3 regions of the Shewanella acanthi genome follow, and region 1 is predicted to be linked to each of the others. Evidence: predicted binding sites of a transcription regulator. Region 1 holds the regulator's gene; each other region holds the start of a gene.

Region 1 (4,216 bases):
CCGAGATCTTCGAGCACCCTTAGTGCGACAGATTTTCCTGAGCCAGAGCGCCCAGACACTATAACCAGTTTCATCCAGTGATTACCTGATAGAGTTCCGTTTCATCATGGGTTTTGCGTAATTGCTTCAAAACCTGTTTGTCGCTCAGGCGCTCGGCCATCGATGACAGGGTACTTAAGTGCTGCTGACACTGTTCAGCAGGCACAAGCAGTGCAAATAAAATATCAACCGGTTGCTTGTCGATAGCGTCAAAAGCTATCGGTTCCTCACATTTAACGAGTATTGCTATGGGTTGTGCTATATCGGTTAATCTGCCATGTGGAATGGCGATACCGTTACCTATACCTGTGCTCCCCATCTTTTCGCGTGCCACTAGGCTTTCGAATATCTCTTGAGATGAGAGGGTTGGGTACTGGGCAGCGGCTAAGTCGCTGATGAGTTCCAGTACCTTTTTCTTACTGCCCGGAGTGGCGCAGGTTGTGCATTCCGGCCGCAGTATGGTACGAAGTTCCATTGTTAGTGTTTTGTTAACTTCTCTTTGTGTTTAATAACCTGACGATCAAGCTTGTCTATCAGGACGTCTATGGCAGCATACATGTCCGCATGCTCTGAAGTCGCGAAGACTTCACCACCGGTGAGATTGATCCTTGCTTCGGCGATTTGTTGCATTTTCTCAACATTGAGTACAACGTGCACATTATTGATCTGTTCGAAATGACGTTCAAGTTTTGAAAACTTTTCCTCTACATATGCCCGTAAAGATTCTGTTATCTCGACATGGTGTCCACTCAGGTTAATTTGCATAGAAACGTCCTCCGATATCCACTGTAGGTTATAAACTTTTACGCTGGTTGGATGGGGGGATCAGCATCGCTTCTCGATACTTCGCAATCGTTCTTCGGGCGACGTTAATTCCCTGTTCGGCCAGAAGTTGTGCCATCTTGCTATCGCTCAGAGGCTTCTTCTGATTTTCCGCCGCAACCAGTTTCTTAATAAAAGCTCTGATTGCTGTGGATGAACACTCACCGCCATCGTCGGTGCCGACGTGGCTTGAGAAGAAATATTTTAGTTCAAAAAGTCCCTTTGGGGTATGCATATACTTTTGGGTAGTCACCCGTGAAATGGTCGACTCGTGCATTTCAACGGCTTCGGCAATATCGTTCAGAACCATAGGCTTCATGGCTTCTTCACCGTATTCGAAGAAACCTTGCTGATACTGCACAATGCAATTTGCCACCTTAAGAAGAGTGTCGTTACGACTCTCTAGACTCTTAATAAACCACTTGGCTTCCTGCAGATGACCACGGATAAACTGACTATCAGATTGATTTTTACTGCTGCGAGCCATTGCTGCATACTGTTGATTAACATTGATTTTTGGCATGCAATCCGGATTGAGCTCGACGACCCAACGACCATTTTTCTTCGACACTGAGACATCGGGTACAACGTATTCTTCATCTATTGGGGTGATTAATAAACCAGGACGAGGGTTAAGGGTTTGGATAAGGGCAATGCTATCGCGCAGATCATCTTCCTTAAGCTTGGTCTTTCGCATCAACAATCTAAAATCGCGGGCAGCGATCAGATCCAAGTGTTCCTTGATCAGCATGCGAGCGTTATCTAGTTGAGGTGTATCAGGCGAAAAGTGAGATAATTGGATCAGCAGACACTCGCTTAAATCCCTTGCCGCGACACCGAGAGGATCGAAATGTTGGATACGCTTCAATACCGCTTCGACTTCATCGAGTTCGATATCCGGATTACCCATGGCCTCGAGAATCTCTTCGGTGCTCTGGGTCAGATAGCCCTGATCGTCGATAGCATCGATGATTGCGGTGGCAATTGCCATATCGGTGTCGGAGAAGGGGGTGAGATTTTTTTGCCACTCTAAGTGTTCGTAAAGCCCTTCGCTGGTTTCGCCTTGAAAGGGCATATCGTCTTCTCGGCTGCCACCAGGGCCGGCATTGGATGAGGCGGTGTAGACTTCATCCCAAGTCGTATCTATGGGAAGTTCGTCGGGCATGGAATCCTTAGTTAAGGATTCGGCGATATCGACGGCAGAATTATCCTGCTCGGGTGGAAGGGCGCTGGCTTCGCTGAAATCAGTATCGGCGATGGCCTGATTGCGGTCACTCGATGCGTCAAATTGCTCCTCTTCCAGCTCGAGAAGAGGATTTGAGTCTAAGGCTTGCTGGATCTCTTGCTGCAATTCCAATGACGACAATTGTAACAGGCGAATTGCCTGTTGTAGTTGTGGCGTCATTGTTAACTGTTGACCCAGTTTGAGCTGGAGTGACGCTTTCATGCTACCGCTGATCCCTACGTTATAATTTTGAATTTAGGTTACTTGTTATCTTTTTGATTGAGTCAAGAGACCTAAAATTCAAGGAGTTTGGCTCTGTTTTAGTAACTATAGCCTGAATTGTTCACCTAAGTACACAGCCCTAACTTGCTGATTGTTTAAGATCTCTGCGGGTGTCCCCTCTGCGATCAGGTTTCCGTGACTCACGATATAGGCATGCTCACACACGTCTAAGGTTTCGCGCACGTTGTGGTCGGTGATCAGCACTCCAAGCCCACGACTTTTGAGCTGTTCAATGATCTTCTTGATGTCGATAACCGAAATTGGGTCAACCCCGGCAAAGGGTTCATCGAGCAGAATAAACTTAGGATTTGCGGCAAGGGCGCGGGCAATTTCTACCCGGCGGCGTTCACCACCCGACAGTGACATGCCTTGGCTGTCACGAATATGGGTAATGTGGAATTCTTCCAAAAGATGTTCTAGCTCTTCAATCCGTTGCTCGTTATTGAGTTCTTTGCGGGTTTGCAGCACCGCCATGATGTTGTCGTGCACGGTGAGCTTACGGAAAATACTGGCTTCCTGTGGCAGATAACCAATCCCTTTACGGGCCCGTAAATGCATAGGATCGGCGGTTAAGTCATCGTTATCGATAAAGATACTGCCCTTATCGCTTTTGACCAGACCGACAACCATGTAGAAAGTGGTGGTTTTGCCAGCGCCATTTGGGCCGAGGAGCCCGACTACTTGCCCAGTTTTTACCGTGAGGCTGACATCTTTAACGACCTGACGACTCTTATAGCTTTTGGCCAGATTTTGGGCTTTTAAGGTAATTTGGGTCATTGTCAGTCCTGTTTAACAGGTTTGTCAGCGGGAGGATTTTTAAGATCTTCCTGATAATTTTCGGGCTGAATAATCGTTATTACCCGATCGTCACCATTGCCGGTACTCTCTGCAATCAGTTTTTGCTGGGTGATGTTGTAACGAATCAGGTTACCTGTCACTTGGCTACCAGCTTGATCGAGGGTTGCTTGACCTTTTAGTGTTAGAGTGCGTGAAGCCATTTCGTAGCGAATTTCTTTTGCACTGGCAGATGCAGGGCGGCCATCATCGAGGATTTGGCTATAGGTTGCAGGGTTACCCGTGGCGACTAAAATTTTGCTGTTGTCGCCCTCTGCTGAGAAAGCACGCAGCTCATTGGCTTGGATCTTGATCGAGCCCTGGGTCACTTCAACAGGACCGTAGAAGATGATTTGGTTATTTTTGATATCTGCAGTTTGGCTGACAGCCTTAATCTTGACCTCTTGCTGCAAATCACCAACTTTGGCAAAGGCGCCCATGCTGGTCATTAGCATTAGGCTGGCAAGTAATATGTTATTTTGCTTCATAGGTTCCAACTACCTGACTGGTCAATTGCACTTCCTGCGCGTTTAGATCCGCGTAAAGGCCTTGCCCCTGAATATTAAAATCTTTGCCTTTGACGTAGATGATACGGTCAGAGGTCATAATCATAGTGTTAAGATCGAGCTCTAAAAAACTGGTCGACAACGTTTGTATTGGCTCACCGGGGCTGATGGCCTCGATAATAACATTATTTTCTAATGCAACCTTACCCGTATCCTTTAACAAGCGGCCATTATCGGCTTGAATTTGCCATTGTGCTTGACCCTTATCGGGGTACACAAGGTATACAGGGCGAACAAAGTCCGTTTGGTTTTTCTGCTCGAAGTGCTCCATGTGCTGGGCGCTGACTCGGCTATTCACCTGACCCTGCTCATTAAATTCGATGCTACGCAAATCGTCGATAATGTAATCGGGTCTATCGCCATTATTCAAGGATGTATCAGTGTCGTCGCCACGTTTTTGCTGCACTTGCCAATAAAGTACTAATGCAGTACCAAAAAAGGCGATAAT
Region 2 (4,216 bases), 2.0 Mb from region 1:
CCTGTCCAACATCTTCCCTGAGCCCCATTATCCTAACAGTTGATGTCCGATATCTTCCTTGAATAAGCAGCCCTGCTTTTCCTTAGCCTATCCTAGGCAGTTGACAGTTTTCCTACTGTCAAAGATTCAATCCAAAGAACCTAAATCCAAATAACCTAAATGAGTAGCCTCCTGCTTCCCTTTCGCCCACTTTGCTATCCTTGCAATCCATTGATATTGGCGATGAAATAATTCTACGACAAAACCACGGCTTTTGTTTTTTTTGGATAAACATTCTGTGAGCCGTGGCTCAACTTTTGGCGCCAACAGATTACATAATACACTGTTTTACAAAAGATTAATAAAAGATATGTTTATGAAACAATCAATACATAATCCATTTGTCTTACAGGCTTTGTAAGCAATATCTCACACACCTGTAAGCCGATAACGGATAATCAATCCTTGTGCTTCAGGGAGTTACTTTTATGAGAGGTTAATTTACCGGTCAGTATCTGTACAAACATCACCCAATCCCCCATCAGGCTGTAAATAGGGTACTTAAAAGTCGCAGGTCGATTGTGCTCGAAAACAAAATGGCCAATCCATGCAAATCCATAACCCGCAATGGGCATTAACCAATACAACCAACTTGCCTGCGTCACGATTGCTGCAATCAAAATGAATAAAACTAAGCCGCTACCAAGCACATGCAACCAACGACAGGTCTTATTTTGATGCTGAGAAAGGTAAAAGGGGTAAAACTCAGCAAAGGTTTTATATCTCTCATTCATCCTGTTGGCCTGCATAAAAAAGTAATTGTCCCGCGACACTCCCGATTTCAAGTTCCCCAAGAGAAACAAAATCATGCTGAGTGAATAAATGAGTATGCGATTCTTTTGCACTAAATACACCGACGCCATCGAGATCAGGCTGCTCATCACACCAACTCACAACCGCCTGCACCAATTGATGGCCTAAACCTTTATGCTGCTCTGTCGGTGCAAGGGCGATAAATTGCAAAATAGCGCAGTGGTTACTCGGCAATAATTCGACAATTTTTGATTCCTTGTGGATCAGTGCTTGCGTCGATTGCCAACCAGTCCCCAACAACATCTTTAAACGCCAGTGCCAAAAGCGAGCTTCACCTAGAGGGATTTCTTGAGTAATAACGCAAGCCAATCCCACTAATCGCTCCTGCTCGAATAAGCCTATCAGCGCCTGCTTTTCCTGCCACAGGGTGTTTAATTCCTCGCGGATGGCTGCACGCAATTTTTGCTCGTAGGCAGCTTTATCGGATGCACTAAAAGCATTAACAAAAAAAGGGTCGTCGTGGTAAGCGTTATACAGAATTGAAGCAGCAATACGTAAATCTTCGGCGGTGAGATATACGGCGCGGTACTCATCCAAGGCATTATTGTCCATTATTAGAATTCCTTGTTTTAGATCACACTCTTATGAGTCTTTATCAATGTAACAAGGAAAGCCAAAAGTGCAAATGTTAATCATTAATTGCATTTTTGACAGACTGGCATAACCTAGTTTGAGGAGAGCAATTAAGGAGTCACAAATGGATACCACCCCCGTAGACCTAAGCCACCTCTTTGAGCAGTTAGGATTAGATAACCAGCCCCAAGCCATGTCGACATTTATTGCCGGTCATAAACTCAGCGCCAAAACTCATTTGAGTGACGCGACCTTTTGGAACGAAGCCCAGCGCAATTTCATTATTGAAGCCCTAGAAGCTGATGCCGAATGGACGGAATTAATTGAGCAATTAGATACCCAATTAAGAAAGCCCTAAGACAAATGCAAAGGGCTTTAGGCTAAAGTTCGATAGCAACTTACCGCAGATAGTGGCTTACTACTGCACATGAAATAAGTCAAAAATCAATTAACAGCTCAGTAAGCAGGCTTTGCCCTTATATTTTGCTGTACGCCGTTTCGCCCCAGCCCACTAGTGCATTATTACTTAACACAATCGGTGTGCACTCATCTTTAGTGGTCTTATTATCGCTACGGCTATGCTGGGTGCGATAAAACAGCACTAGCACTTCCTTATCCGCTTCAGCCATCGCCTGTCCTTTTTGAATATAGGCTTCGCTAAAATCGGCGGTTCCCATCAGGGTCATCACCTGATCTTTACTCATGCCTAGGCTGAGTTTGACTAAGTTATTTCGATTCTTCTCTTGGGTTTTCTCCCAAGACTCCTTACGATCCCAATCGGTCTCGCCATCGCCAACATTGACCACACAACCACTAAGACCTAAGCTTGCTAGCCCCAAAAAGGTAACGGCGATAAATTTGCGAGTAAAAGTAGCGTTCATCTTATAACTTCCTGGATAATGATTTTTGAAGCTCTTTAAAAGCAAAATAAATGCCAAAGATTAACCTTCTGTTTTATATAAATAAAACTAATATCGATTCGGCGCGTTAGTAAAAATCACCAAATGATGTAAGGAATTTCACTTAATATGAGTCCAATTGACCAAGTATTAGCGGCGGCGCGCGCCCTCGAAGAAAGCGGTAAAGTGCCAAGCCTTGCGCTGATAAAACCCCGTATCAGCAACAAGATCCCTATGCCAATGATTATTCAAGGTTTACAACAATATAAGTCCATGCCAAAGGCTGAGCGAGAGCGTTTATCGAAACTGCAATCCCCTGTAGTAGAAGCGTCATCAACTGAATCAAGCATCACCCTCGATACCTTGGCTGAAAAAATGGCCGAGCAATTCGCTTATCAGCAGGCACGTTTTGAGCAGCTCATCACTCAAAAAAATAATGAGCTCACTCAACTTCACAACGAATTGCTCGAACTTAAACAACGCGTACAACTACTCGAATCCCAAGGAAATGACCGTTAATGTTTGTGACTGAACTGCGTTTTGAATGTTTTGCCGATACAACAATTAGCGCGGCGGAACGGGCAATAAATCAGTTGCTTGAAGCCTACCGAGCCAATGGCCAAGTACTTGGGCGGGAGTTTGCCGTCGCCTTTAACGAGGGCGAATTCAGAGTGCGATTATTAACACCTGAAAAAACCAGCCTCGCCCACCGCCATCACAGTGCTTGGGTGAAAAAAGCACTTGCAGAATTGACCGATGCGAAGTTACTCGCTCCACGTGAGAAATTCATTGGTCAGGACATCAATTCCGAGGTCAGCAACACTGAACCGCCAAGCTGGCAATTACTCTATACCAGTTATGTGCATATGTGCTCCCCCTTGCGTAGCGGCGACAATTTACTGCCTATTCCGCTTTACCACATTCCGCCGACATTCAATGGCGATCATAAACGGGTGATCCGCTGGCAGACGGAGTGGCAGGCCTGCGATGAACTGCAGATGGCGGCGGCAACTAAAGCGGAATTTGCCGCCCTTGAGGAGCTATCCAGCCCGCAAAGTGATTTATTTCGAAGAGGTTGGGATTTGCGTGGTCGCATAGAATACTTAACTAAAATCCCGACCTACTATTACCTGTACCGCGTGGGTGGTCAGGATCTGCAATCCGAACTCGCACGTCCTTGCCCACGCTGTGGCAGCCACGAGTGGAAACTCGACGAGCCTTTGCTCGATATGTTCCACTTTCGCTGTGAACCTTGCCGGATTGTGTCCAATCTTTCCTGGGATCATCAGTAAACAGTGATTAAAAAGCCCTAAAACGTAGAACTCTTTAGGGCTTTTTAACACTCAAGCTAAGTACGATGACTTATTGAAGATGCCTAATTTCTTTATTTTCAGCGCTTAATGCTTACCCATTAAGTTATGCCACATACGTTTAAGACTGGCAAAAATCCCAGGATGCTCAACCTCAGGCATGGGCAACTCCTCGTGCTTCACGGGTGGTGCAATTCTGGGTGACAGCGATGCTATAAACTCCGCTAAACTTGGCGCTAATTGCTGTGAGGGTAACTGCCCAGGGATTTCAATCCACACGCTGCCATCGCTATTATCGACGGTAAGCATCTTATCTCCTTCGTCAAGAAGTCCAATAAACCAGGTCGGTGGCTGCTTGAGCTTTTGCTTCATCATTAAGTGCCCAATGATATTTTGCTGCAGGCTATCAAAGTCGTCCTCATTCCACACCTGTAGCAGTTCGCCGCTGCCCCACTCAGAATCAAACAATAAGGGTGCAGCAAAAAATTGCCCGTAAAAATCATTAATTTCAGGGAGCAGCGTTAACTCAAGTGCATGCTCAATATTGGCAAAGCTGCCTTGCGTTTCACGCTTTACGGGTTG
Region 3 (4,216 bases), 520 kb from region 1:
TATTGACGTTTAGCGAATATTTCCTCAAACGGTAAGTCCCAATATGGGGGAGTACCAATGTGATCTTTAATGAATTCAATAAAGGCACTCACCTTAGGAGCTAAGTGTTTGCGGCGCGGATAAACCGCCTGCAATGGCAAGTGATGGGTCAACTGCCAATCCGGCAGTAAGGGGACTAACGTCCCCTTAGCAATTTCATCTTCCATTAAATAACTAGCGAGATAAACCACCCCTAACCCACTAATAGCTGCGGTTTTAAGTGCTGGCGCATTATCGACTCGGAAATTGCCCGTTACCCCGATTTCGCAGTAGTCATCACCCTTTCTGAATTGCCACATGCTGTGTTCGTGCCACTCACCTTGATAGACTAAACAATTATGATCCACTAATTGCTCAGGACGCGTCGGTTCACCATGTTTTGCAATGTAATCAGGTGAAGCAAGCAGCAAAAATTGGCTTTTCATTAGTGGTCTTGCAACCATACCAAGGGGCAATTGCTCCGACATCGTGAGCAGCAAATCTAGACCCTCACTCACAACATCAACTTTATGGTCAAGTAAACTAACTTGCAGCTCAAGCTCTGGATGTTTTGCCATAAAAGCTGGTAGTGCAGGAATAATATGCATTGCACCAAAGGACTGGGAAATACCCACCTTCAAAACACCTCGAGTAGCATCATTTAAATTATGAACGCTTGCAATGGCTTGTTCTGCATCACGCAGTAATTCCTCGCCTTGCAGATAAAGTAAATGGCCCGCTTCTGTCAGACTTAAACTTCGAGTAGTACGCTGGATCAGCTGCACCCCGAGTCTATGTTCGAGATCGGCTACCTGCGTGCTCACTTTAGATTTAGAAATCCCAAGCCTTCTTGCGGCGGCACTAAAACTACCGGCTCTGGCCACATGAGTAAAAATTGCAATAGGTTCTAACAGTTCTAACATGAAAAGTCGCCTTAAACAGTTTACGACAGTGAAATTAACTTTCGGTTTTGCTGAACTACAAATTGATTGGATCTGTACCCAGAAATAGCCTCCAAACCAGAAACAGTGGCAGGTATTTCAACCGTAAAGTGCACTTAAAGTAGGGTGATTTATCTGACTATGTTGTCAGCTTTTCATTATATCTCGTGATTATATCAAACATTCTTCTTAAGAATGTAACATTCCATACAAAATCACCGCAATCATTACTCCAAAGGAGGAATTATGATCAATCAAGTCGTAGAAAAACTACGCCCCCATTGATCCTTAATCAATGGGGGCGTTTATTTCAGCTGAGTTAGTTTAATTAAGCTAAGCCACTTATAGAATTAATTATTTTTCGTTAAAGCAAAGTTTGAAAGCTCAGGTACTTCTTGACGAAGTTGATTTTCAAGTACCATCAGTTTCTCAAAATTGTCGCAAAGAGCATTTGCTTTAGCTTCAATCCCCTTAGATTGAACTTCCATTTTTTGCTTAATGTCTTCACCGATACCGTCCATCTTCTGAGAAAAGGCTTCCATTTTCGCTTCGAAGCTCTCGCCATCACCCGACAACATTTGGCTGCCTATATTTATCATTAACGCACCAATCGCGCTTTGTACTAAATTTTCCATTTCCTGTTCAAATTCTTCATCGAAGGTGTTTTGCAATGAGGCTTCGGTTGCACCTAAATAATAGCTGTCTCCCTGTTTAGACGCAGTTTCATCGACGCGTTTCTGTACCCCTGCCATCATTTCATCAAGCTTTGATCCTGCGGCATCCCCAAGTAAGGGGGTTAACGCCATGCTTACGGCTTGGGACGCTAAAGATACCGCCTCATTCACTAACCCTATAACTTCAGGAACCTGAGTTGATACTGCATCAGAGTATTGGTTAACTAAGGTTTTTTGCTTATCGTTAAGGCTGACTTGTTTACCCTGAATAAAGAGCTTATCGATTTCCATGCGATACATCTCCTTACCCTTCTCACTCATAACCAATTTTTTAGGTTCAACTCGCACATCATAATTGAGCATGACTTGGCACTTTTCATCGATCTTGGGCTCGGTCTGCGCTTGGGCAGTTTGTAGTGCTAAAACAGTTAACATCGCGCCAGATAATGCTGCGGTTGTAATTAGGGAAGTGATTTTCATCGTTCGATCATCCTTTAACCTGAAAAATTTATGTTATTAAAATCATATTCAGGTATAGCGAAAGCCATGCCAGATTTATAACACACTGATACTTAAGTATATAGACAAATTCCCTTCAGCATTAAATTGGTTAAAATCACTAACTATTAGTGATTTCGATAACAATAAAAAACCGCGCCGATAACATACAACGATAAAATCACTGTTATCGCGCAGCGCTTAGATGCTTAATTGAGAGCATGCCGACGGCGTTAAAAGTGGCATCTGAAAATAATGTTGTTTGCGCTAAGATTGGGAGTTAAGCCTGAGATGATTGGCTTTTGCAAAAAAGCACTAAGAGAGCAGATTTAGCTCAAACAGTGCGGACTCGAAAGATCAGGAAAATGTGGCTATCACTAAATAGACATAAAACTAAAGGGTCGAGCCAAATGCACTGCATTCAGACTCAACCCTTTCGGCTTAAAACCTAAATAGATACTAAAATCAGTATCTGAATTAATTTCTAACGGATTAACTCCACCAGATATCGTACAGGTCGCTTACTTCGAGCTGCGCCACTTTTTGGTCAGCCCAGAAGGCTTTAACTGCGGCGATATCGTCTTCGGTGCACTTACCGATGGTTTGAGTAGCAATAATGCCTTCCCATTCGATATGACCACCACCATGGAAGCCTAACTTACGGGCTTCAATCACTTCATCGATAAACTTATCGACCGTCGCATCAATATCTGCTTCAGAGATAGATGCATCGAAGGTCCAAGTGATATCAAAACCTAACTCTTGGAATTCATCGACGCGCATTTTCTTACGTAAACGACGGCTACGATTCTTTGCCATAGTGATTTTCCCCGTTATGTGAACAAATAAATAGATTGAGCCGATGACTTAAGCGATACGCTCAAACATCAGATCCCACACGCCATGGCCTAAACGATGGCCGCGGGCTTCAAATTTCGTTAATGGACGGTGATCTGGACGTGGCACTACAGTACCATCGGCCGATTGGTTTTTGTAACCATTTGCCGCATTCATTACTTCTAGCATATGTTCGCTGTAGTTTTCCCAGTCGGTTGCCATATGGAATACGCCGCAAATCTTCAGTTTACGGCGGATAAGCTCAGCAAATTCAGCCTGTACGATACGGCGTTTGTGATGACGCTTTTTATGCCATGGATCGGGGAAGAACAATTGCACGCGGGTCAGACTGCCGTCGGCAATCGCATGCTCTAACACTTCCATAGCATCGTGGTGATAAACACGCAGATTGGTCACACCGGCAGCGGCGGCATCACTTAAGCAAGAACCTACACCAGGCTTATGGACTTCAATCCCGATGAAGTTAAGCTCTGGTGCTTCCTGCGCCATTTGCACTAAGGATGCGCCCATACCAAAACCGATTTCGAGAACGGTATCGGCTTCACGGCCAAAAACTTCAGTTAAGTTCAATGGTGTTGGGCTGTAATCTAAACCCATAGTAGGCCACTGAGTTTCAATGGCATGCGCTTGACCCTTAGTCAAACGACCTTCTCTTAGGACAAAGCTTCTGATCTTACGCAGATACTTGCCTTCTTCATTAAATTCAGCGGTAGTGACTTCGCTCATTTTTGCCTCGTCTCGTGGACAACACCATTAAAAAGAAGGGCATTATCCAAAGTTCAACCTACAGTGCAAGCACTAATGGAGGCGAAGTATAACAAGAATCTGCCATTGAGCGAATCGGCCTAGGATTTTCAAGGAGGTGTATCTTGTTTGCCAAGCAATCTATCGCTACACTGCGCCGATGAAATCTACAGCCTCCTTTGCTTCACGTATCAATACTTGGTACGACAACCACGGTCGTAAAACCCTCCCTTGGCAGCAGGACAAAACCCCATATCGAGTATGGGTTTCTGAAATCATGCTGCAGCAGACTCAAGTCGCGACCGTTATTCCCTATTATCTTAACTTTATGCAACGCTTCCCTGATGTGCTCACCCTCGCAAATGCGCCAGAGGACGAAGTGCTACACTATTGGACGGGCCTTGGTTATTACGCCAGAGCCCGTAATCTACATAAAGCAGCCAAAACCATTCGCGATCAGTATCAAGGTGAGTTTCCAACGGA

Evidence for each region. Region 1 encodes sigma-54, which starts transcription at its own class of promoters, with help from an activator protein. Its sites were predicted from a motif close to GTTGGCACGNNNNTNGNNT; they were not measured.
Region 2: a site for sigma-54 is predicted at 2,346-2,364, ahead of K0H61_RS11930 (DUF3192 domain-containing protein). Genes of this name have one in related genera too.
Region 3: a site for sigma-54 is predicted at 2,169-2,187, ahead of K0H61_RS05050 (YggN family protein). Genes of this name have one in related genera too.

Annotation. Positions count from the first base shown of each region.
Region 1 is NZ_CP080413.1:605,218-609,433, forward strand. It holds gene rapZ (RNase adapter RapZ) at 1-74, opposite strand, end outside; gene ptsN (PTS IIA-like nitrogen regulatory protein PtsN) at 71-514, opposite strand; gene hpf (ribosome hibernation promoting factor) at 517-804, opposite strand; gene K0H61_RS02590 (RNA polymerase factor sigma-54) at 833-2,308, opposite strand; gene lptB (LPS export ABC transporter ATP-binding protein) at 2,414-3,145, opposite strand; gene lptA (lipopolysaccharide transport periplasmic protein LptA) at 3,148-3,690, opposite strand; gene lptC (LPS export ABC transporter periplasmic protein LptC) at 3,677-4,216, opposite strand, start outside.
Region 2 is NZ_CP080413.1:2,728,673-2,732,888, forward strand. It holds gene K0H61_RS11915 (Mpo1-like protein) at 438-773, opposite strand; gene K0H61_RS11920 (GNAT family N-acetyltransferase) at 766-1,404, opposite strand; gene K0H61_RS11925 (DUF2789 domain-containing protein) at 1,550-1,783, shown strand; gene K0H61_RS11930 (DUF3192 domain-containing protein) at 1,902-2,306, opposite strand; gene K0H61_RS11935 (hypothetical protein) at 2,454-2,843, shown strand; gene K0H61_RS11940 (Zn-ribbon-containing protein) at 2,843-3,616, shown strand; gene syd (SecY-interacting protein) at 3,722-4,216, opposite strand, start outside.
Region 3 is NZ_CP080413.1:1,124,526-1,128,741, reverse strand. It holds gene K0H61_RS05055 (LysR family transcriptional regulator) at 1-941, opposite strand, end outside; gene K0H61_RS05050 (YggN family protein) at 1,310-2,113, opposite strand; gene K0H61_RS05045 (YggL family protein) at 2,624-2,950, opposite strand; gene trmB (tRNA (guanosine(46)-N7)-methyltransferase TrmB) at 2,999-3,715, opposite strand; gene mutY (A/G-specific adenine glycosylase) at 3,894-4,216, shown strand, end outside.